Tardiphaga sp. 709: one gene and its partner. The protein of the gene in region 2 interacts with the protein of the main gene of each other region in a pairwise test. Links are inferred from orthologs where the notes say so. Each region holds a gene or a part of one and is shown on either strand. Other genes may lie near its edges.

What was found.
Region 1: the proteins of RSO67_RS17370 (region 2) and RSO67_RS09540 interact in binary tests that used the Escherichia coli proteins (3 or more experiments, as listed by UniProt). The link is inferred for Tardiphaga sp. 709 from one-to-one orthologs.

Annotation. Positions count from the first base shown.
Region 1 is NZ_CP135529.1:1,897,994-1,902,019, forward strand. What follows is about bases 469-3,454. They hold RSO67_RS09540 (sulfate/molybdate ABC transporter ATP-binding protein), read right to left. Parts: upstream 2,489-3,454; coding sequence 1,448-2,488; downstream 469-1,447. Other genes in these bases: RSO67_RS09530 (DUF3734 domain-containing protein), read right to left, coding at 469-743; RSO67_RS09535 (CAP domain-containing protein), read right to left, coding at 854-1,363; cysW (sulfate ABC transporter permease subunit CysW), read right to left, coding at 2,478-3,371; cysT (sulfate ABC transporter permease subunit CysT), read right to left, coding at 3,378-3,454. Also shown: more of RSO67_RS09530, read right to left, coding at 1-468; more of cysT, read right to left, coding at 3,455-4,026. UniProt on the Escherichia coli protein: Part of the ABC transporter complex CysAWTP involved in sulfate/thiosulfate import. Responsible for energy coupling to the transport system.
Region 2 is NZ_CP135529.1:3,554,593-3,558,479, forward strand. What follows is about bases 477-3,323. They hold RSO67_RS17370 (glutamate-5-semialdehyde dehydrogenase), read right to left. Parts: upstream 2,623-3,323; coding sequence 1,330-2,622; downstream 477-1,329. Other genes in these bases: RSO67_RS17365 (nicotinate-nucleotide adenylyltransferase), read right to left, coding at 670-1,245; RSO67_RS17375 (LysR substrate-binding domain-containing protein), read right to left, coding at 2,699-3,307. In the rest of the region: rsfS (ribosome silencing factor), read right to left, coding at 1-234; RSO67_RS17385 (ABC transporter substrate-binding protein), read left to right, coding at 3,755-3,887. UniProt on the Escherichia coli protein: Catalyzes the NADPH-dependent reduction of L-glutamate 5-phosphate into L-glutamate 5-semialdehyde and phosphate. The product spontaneously undergoes cyclization to form 1-pyrroline-5-carboxylate.

The sequences.
Region 1 (4,026 bases), 1.7 Mb from region 2 along the record:
CTGAACAGATCTACCTGGAAGATCAGCAGATCGCTGGTGACGTCATCCAGCACGAAATCCAGCGGTGTGTTTGAGGCGATGCCGCCATCCCAGAAATGCTCGCCATCGATGACGATCGAGGGAAACCCCGGCGGCAACGCGCCGGAGGCCATGATGTGCTCGGGCTCGATCCTTTTGCGATCTTTCTTGAAGAGCATGTTGTCGAAATAAGTGAAATTGCCGGTGGTCACGCTCACGGCGCCAACGCTTAGCCGGGTCTTGCAATCGTTGAGACGGTCAAAGTCGACCAGCCGCTCCAACGTCGCCTTCAGCGGCGCGGTGTCGTAATAGCTCTGCGACTGCGGACTGCCGGGCGGCCACAGCGGTGCGGGCGGAATCCGCGGCACGAAAAAACCTGGCACGCCGAATGTAGCAATGACAGCGGCGCCTGCCTCGTAGAAATAAGAGCGTGCGCGGTCATCTGTCAGCATCGGGCTCCAAGGGACCGGCGATGCCGCCATCTCCCAGAATTCCTTGAGCTTGCCGATCCGCTTGTCGCGCTCATTGCCGGCGATGATCGCCGCGTTGATGGCACCGATGGAGATGCCAGCCACCCATTCCGGCTCGAAATCATGATGACATAGCGCCTCATAGGCGCCGGCCTGATAGGAGCCAAGCGCGCCGCCCCCTTGCAGCACCAGGACGCGCTTGGCTTCGGCGGGTTTGCTGGCAGCGCTGGATTGAGGCTGATCGGACATATCCATGAGACCACTCGATCCTGTCGGCGACGGGAACCATACCGTGGCGCCCCCTTGCGGCGGCGTCAATCATGGATGGTGCAGAGCACCATCACGCTTCGGCTATCTGGGAAGGCTTATTTGGAATCCGTCGACGCCAGGATCATGGTCCAGAACACCTTGTATTTGGTGTTGGGAGCATAGATCGCCGCGATGCCCAGTTTTGTGACACCGGACTTCAGCATATTGGCTCGGTGCGGCGGCGAGTCCCGCCAGCCAGAGAAAGCTTCAGCCATGGTGTGATAGCCGGCCGAGACGTTCTCGACCGCCAGGGTCGCCGGATAACCGCCGGCATTCAGACGCTTAGCCAGCGGCGCCTTGACGTCGTGATCGAGCTTGTTTCGTTTCGCCATGGCGGTGGACTGGTCTTCCGCCAGCGCCATCAATGCGGGATCGACCACTACCGGACCGAGGCCATTGTTCTGCCGATACAGCGAGATCATCGAGGCTGCGGCCACCGGATCGAGCTTGGCGCCGCCATTGGCCATGCTGAGATACATGGTGGGCTGGTCCGGCACCGTATCGACGGTCCCCGCGCACCCTGCCAGCAACAGAAATCCCAGACTGGCCAGAGCCACCCGCTTCATCGGCAATCCCCCCAAATCAAGGGGCCGTTGTTGCACACCAACCGTGGCTGAAAGGTGAACGGACGGGATTTTAGAAAGCGCCAGTCACTCCTGCCCGGCAAAGATCCGGTAGCGCCGCGGCTGCAGGCTGATCGCATCGCCCGTGGTGAGCGGACGGTCGCGCGGGGCATCGATCTCCACCAGCGTATCATCGCCGGACAACGCGATGTCGGCGCGCTGGATCGGGCCGAAGGTGCGGACGCGGCGCACGGTGCCTTCGAGGGCTCCCTCGCCGAGCGGACCGATCTGCATGTCGTGACGACGAATAAACAATTTCGACGGGCCGCTTGCACTGCCCGCATCGATGTTGAGCGGGCGATGGCCGAGCTTCACCTGGCCGTCGCTTACATCGACCGGGAGCACGATCGACTCGCCTATGAATGAGTGCACGAAAGCCGTCGCCGGGTTATCGTAAACGTCGCCAGGCGTGCCGATCTGTTCGATCTTGCCCTTGTCCATCACCACGACGCGGTTGGCGACTTCGAGCGCCTCCTCCTGGTCATGCGTGACGAAGATCGAGGTGACGTGGATTTCCTCGTGCAACGTGCGCAGCCACTGCCGCAACTCCTTGCGGACCTTGGCATCGAGCGCACCGAACGGCTCGTCGAGCAGCAGAATGCGCGGCTCGATGGCGAGCGCGCGCGCCAGCGCGATACGCTGCCGCTGGCCGCCGGAGAGCTGGCTGGGATAGCGATTGGCGAGCCAGTCGAGCTGCACGAGATCGAGAAGTTCCTTCACCCGCGCGCGGATCTGCGCTTCGCTCTTGCGCACGGCGCGCGGCTGCACGCGCAGGCCGAAGGCCACATTCTCGAACACGCTCATATGGCGGAACAACGCATAGTGCTGGAACACGAAACCGACGTGGCGCTCGCCTGCGCCCCGTGCCAATGCGTTCTCGCCATCGAACGAGACTTCTCCGGAATCCGGCCAGTCGAGCCCTGCGATGATTCGCAGTAGTGAAGTCTTGCCGGAGCCGGACGGCCCGAGCAGCGCGAGCAACTCACCATCAGCAACCCTGAGGTCGACATTATCCAGCGCCTTGAAGGCACCGTACTGCTTTACGATATTCCGAACTTCAATCGTCACGGGGCAGCTGTCCTTCTTCGATCTGGCCTTCGAGGATGGTCTTTGCGATCAGCGTCAAGAGCGCCAGCAGAGCCAGCAGTGACGCGATCGCGAACGAAGCCACCAGTTGATATTCATTATACAGGATTTCCACCAGCAGCGGCATGGTGTTGGTCTCGCCACGAATGTGGCCCGACACCACCGAAACTGCGCCAAACTCACCCATGGCGCGCGCATTACACAACAGTACGCCGTAGAGCAGGCCCCATTTGATGTTGGGGAGCGTCACCACAATGAAGGTACGCCAACCACTCGCCCCCAGCGAGATCGCCGCCTCTTCCTCCTGCGACCCCTGCTCCTGCATCAGCGGGATCAATTCCCGGGCGACGAACGGGAAGGTGACGAAGGTGGTCGCCAGCACGATCGCCGGCACGGCAAACAGAATGTTGATGCCATGCGACATCAGCCATGGCCCAAAGAAACCCTGCGCACCAAACAGCAGCACGAATACCAGACCGGAGATAACGGGGCTGACCGAGAACGGCAGATCGATCAGGGTGACCAGCAAGGTCTTGCCCCTGAATTCGAATTTGGCCACCGCCCAAGCGGCGGCAACGCCGAATACCAGATTGAGGCTGACCGAGATCACTGCTGTGATCAGCGTCAGCCAGATGGCCGAGAGCGCCTCGGAATCTGCCAAGGCCGACAGATAGAACCCAACGCCCTTGGACAATGCCTCCGAGAATACCAAAATCAACGGCAGGACCACGAACACTGTCAGGAACATCACTGCGACACCGATAATGATGCCGCGCACGAGCCATGGCTCGGTATGCAGGTCCTGTCGTGCCACGGACTGGGCGCGCTCCACGGTGACTGGCGAATTGATAATTGTAATGGTCATGTCAGGTCAACTCACGGCCAGCGCGCGCGTCTGCGCCCAGCGCTGCAGCCGATTGAGCACGAAGATGATCAGGAATGAAAAGACCAACATGACCACCGCGATCGCCGTCGCATCGGCATAGCGGAATTCCGACAGCCGGATGACGATCAAGAGCGGCGCAATCTCCGACACATTTGGAAGGTTGCCGGCGATGAAGATCACGGAGCCATATTCGCCAACGGCGCGGGCGAACGCCAGCGCGAAGCCGGTGAGAATGGCCGGCGTGAGGCTGGGAATGATGACGCGGGTGATGGTTTGCCAACGGGAGGCACCGAGACAGGCTGCGGCCTCTTCGATCTCGACATCGAGATCGATCAGCACCGGTTGCACGGTCCGCACCACGAACGGAATGCCAATGAAGACCATCGCCAGGAAAATTCCGAGCGGCGTAAACGCTACCTTGATGCCGAGCGACGCCAGCGGCGCGCCCAGCCATCCGTTCTGCGCGAACAACGTCGTCAGCGCGATGCCTGCCACTGCAGTGGGCAGGGCGAACGGAATATCGACAATGGCATCGAACAGCCGGCGACCGGGGAACCGGTAGCGCACCAGCGCCCAAACGATAATCAGGCCAGCGACCAGATTGACCAGGGCAGCCGCGAAGGCCAATCCGAAC
Region 2 (3,887 bases):
AACCTCTGGCCGGAAGACATGCAAAATGACTTCGCCGGTATCGATCAGCACCCAATCGCAATTGGACAGGCCTTCGACATGCAGCTTCTTCTGGCCGGCTTCCTTGAGACCCTTGGCAACATTTTCGGCCACCGCACCGACATGGCGATTCGACCGGCCTGTCGTCACGATCATGTAGTCGGAGAAGGCCGACTTGCCGCGCAGGTCGATGGTCACCGTTTCCTCGGCCTTCATGTCGTCAAGGCGAGCGAGAACGAGATTGAGCGTTTCGGTCGCGCTGTCGCGCAGCGGTGCTGCTGCAGCGGATTTCTTCGCTTTGGGCGCAGCAATCTTCTTCGGAATGGCAGCCTTTGGAGCGGCCTTTGCGGCAGCAGGCTTGGTAGCGGCCTTCGGCTTTGCGGATTTTGACGCGGCGGCCTTTTTCGGCGCGGCAGTCTTCTTTACCGAAGTGGGTTTCTTGGGCGAAGCGGTCGCTTTAGGAGAAGCGGCCTTGGACGAGGCTTTCTTGGCGCCCGTCTTGGACAATACAGAAGTGGCCAGAGGACCATTCCTTTCACTGTATTGGGACGCCGAATCCGACGCCCGGTGAGATCAAGTATGCATGTGGGAATGCCGGATTCAATATTCCAGCGCCCGCCCTATAGCACTTATCGGGCGAGTGTTGTGGAATTACGTCTTCCAGCTGCCATCCGGGTTCCGCAGCCGGGTGGAGGACAGATTCAGCTTCAAACCGGTCAGAAATACCCATGCGGGAGGCTTCATGTCGGCCAATGACCCAGCGTCCTGCTCCGGTATCCGGTAACGGCCGAGGGCCTGGGCCGCGGTCGATGCCAGTCCCTGGAAGCTCTGCGGCGGCCGGTCGATGACCGCAAAGGGCACCTCTCCGGCAATCACCTGCCAACTCTCCCAGCGGTGAAACTGGGCGAGATTGTCGGCACCCATGATCCAGACAAATCGTGCTTGCGAACATCGACGTCGGAGGTAGCTGATGGTGTCGACGGTATAGCGCGTACCGATGACACTCTCGAGACAGGTGACATCGATGCGCGGATGATCGGCCATCGCCTTCGCAGCAGCCGCGCGCTCGGCGAGATCGTGCAGATTGCGTTGATCCTTCAGCGGATTGCCCGGCGAGACCAGCCACCAGACGCGATCGAGCTGCAACCGTTTCATCGCGAACAGGCTGATGGCCCGATGCGCGGCATGCGGCGGATTGAACGATCCGCCAAGCAGACCGATCCGCATGCCGGGACTATGTGGCGGTATGCCCTGCGCCGGCGGGACTGAATGCAAATCCAATTCAGTCTCCACGCGCCGAAAAGCACATGATCACGGCCGGGTCTGCCCAGTGCCGTGAATGCGATATTTGAAACTGGTGAGCTGCTCGGCACCGACCGGGCCGCGCGCATGGAATTTGCCGGTGGCGATTCCGATTTCCGCACCGAAGCCGAATTCACCGCCGTCGGCAAACTGCGTCGAGGCGTTATGCAGTACAATCGCCGAATCCACTTCGTTGAGAAACTTCGTGGCCACCGCGACGTCCTCGGTGACGATCGCGTCGGTGTGATGCGAGCCGTGATCGCGAATATGCGCGAGCGCATCATCGACACCATCGACGACCCTGGCCGAGATGATCGCATCCTCGTATTCGGTGTCCCAATCCTCGTCCGTTGCAGGCTTTACGCGCGCATCGGCCTGCTGCACAGCGGCGTCGCCGCGCACCTCGCAGCCGGCATCAATCAGCATTTCCACCAAAGGCTTCAGATGCGTGCCCGCGACTGCGCGGTCAATCAGCAGTGTTTCCGTTGCGCCGCAGACACCGGGGCGACGCATCTTCGCATTCAGCACGATCGACTTCGCCATTTCGAGCTTGGCGGCATGATCGACATAGGTGTGATTGACGCCTTCGAGATGGGCGAACACCGGCACGCGCGCTTCGGCCTCGACGCGCGCAACCAGGCTCTTGCCGCCGCGAGGCACGATCACATCGACACCGCCATTGAGGCCGGTGAGCAGCAATCCGACCGCCGCACGATCTCGCGTCGGCACCAGCGTGATCGCGGCTTCCGGCAGTCCGGCTTCACGCAGGCCCTGCGCCAGACATTCGTGAATCGCACGGCAAGAGCGGAAACTGTCCGAGCCGCCGCGCAGGATCACGGCATTGCCGGACTTCAGGCACAGCACGCCGGCATCCGCCGCGACATTCGGACGGCTCTCGAAAATCACCGCAACGACGCCGAGCGGCACCCGCACGCGCTCGATGGTCATGCCATTCGGCCGCTGCCAGCTCTCGGTGACGGCGCCGACGGGATCGGCGATGTCATGGATGACGCGGATGCCATCCGCCATCGCGTGCACGCGCGCCTCGGTCAGGGTCAACCGATCAATAAAGGCCGATGTGGCGCCATTGGTGCGCACCTCGGCCACATCCTCGGCATTGGCCAACAGAATCGCCGGCGCTCCGGCGCGGATCGCGCGTTCCATGGCCTCAAGCGCCCGGTTCTTTTGCTCCGTTGGAGCCACCGCCAACGCACGCGCCGCCGCACGGGCGCTCCGGGCGAGATCGTTCATCAGGACAGGCAAATCTGCCGATCCGTCGATGGCTTTCAGCGAGGCGGTCATAAGGGGCTCAAATTAGCGGAATAGGACTATTCCTCCCAAAATAGGGACTCATGGGAGCAAGGTCAAAGCGTGTTCGCTACCATCCTGCCGCTGTGCGCTCGCGGATCGATTGCGCCACGAGCTGGATGCCGCGGTAAAGCGCGCGACCGGCCGGCGACAGGTCACGCCCGACGCGACGGATCAGATACAGATCGCGCTCGATGGCGGGATCGAGCAGCCTGCGGAAGGTCAGCACGGGGTGGTCCGTCGCCGGCAACGCCAGACCTGGCAATGGCGCCACGCCGACGCCGGCCTCGACCATGGCGAGCAGGGTCGCCGGGTGTTCGGCCTCATGCAGCGGGTTGCTACGCCCCAGTTCCTGCAGACCGCGTTCCATTTCCAGCCGGATGCCGGTGCCGGTCGCCATTGCGATCATGCCTGCAGCGACGCCGTCCATCCAGTTCACGGTGCTTTGTGACGCCAGCTGATGATCCCGCCGCATCACCAGCGCAAAACGGTCGGTCAGCAGCTTCGTCGCGTCAAGATCCGCATCCTCACCCGGCACATTGGCGATGCCGAGCTCGGCGTCGCCGCTGCGCAGCCCGGCAATGATCTGATGCCGTGACACTTCCTTGAGCGTCACGCTCACCATGGGATATTCGCGCTGGAAGTTCGCCAACACCACCGGCATCAGACGCAACGCCACCGACGGCACACAGGCTACCGTAACGTGGCCGCGGCGATGCTCACGCAGGTCTCGCAAATCCTGGATCTGGTGATCGAGATCCGCCAGCAGGCGCTGGATTCCCGGGAGGAATTCGACACCGACCTTGCTGAGCTGAACGCTGCGTGTCGTCCGGTCCAGCAGCCGAACCTGCAACTCATCCTCGAGCTGGCGAACGGCCTGGCTGAGGGCGGACTGGGAGACGCCAAGTTTCCGCGCGGCTCGGCTGAAACTGCCAGCCTGAACCACCTCGACGAAGGCACGGAGTTGCCGAAGGTCGATATTCATAAGCATTACAGATAAATATATCTATTTTTCCCGACTTGTTAATGAAATTAACGGGTGCAAGAATTTTATGCGACAAATCGCTGCGGCTAAAAACTATGCAGCGCACCATCTGACATCGGCAATGGCGGCGAGGACAGAGGCATGATCGACAGGCGCAACCTACTCAAATATTCGCTCATCGGCGCCGCAGCGGCGCCGTTTGCAGGCCTGGGAGGCCCGGCCTTTGCCGCCGGCCGCAAGGTTCTGGTGTCCGAAGCCATCCGGCTCGGCATGT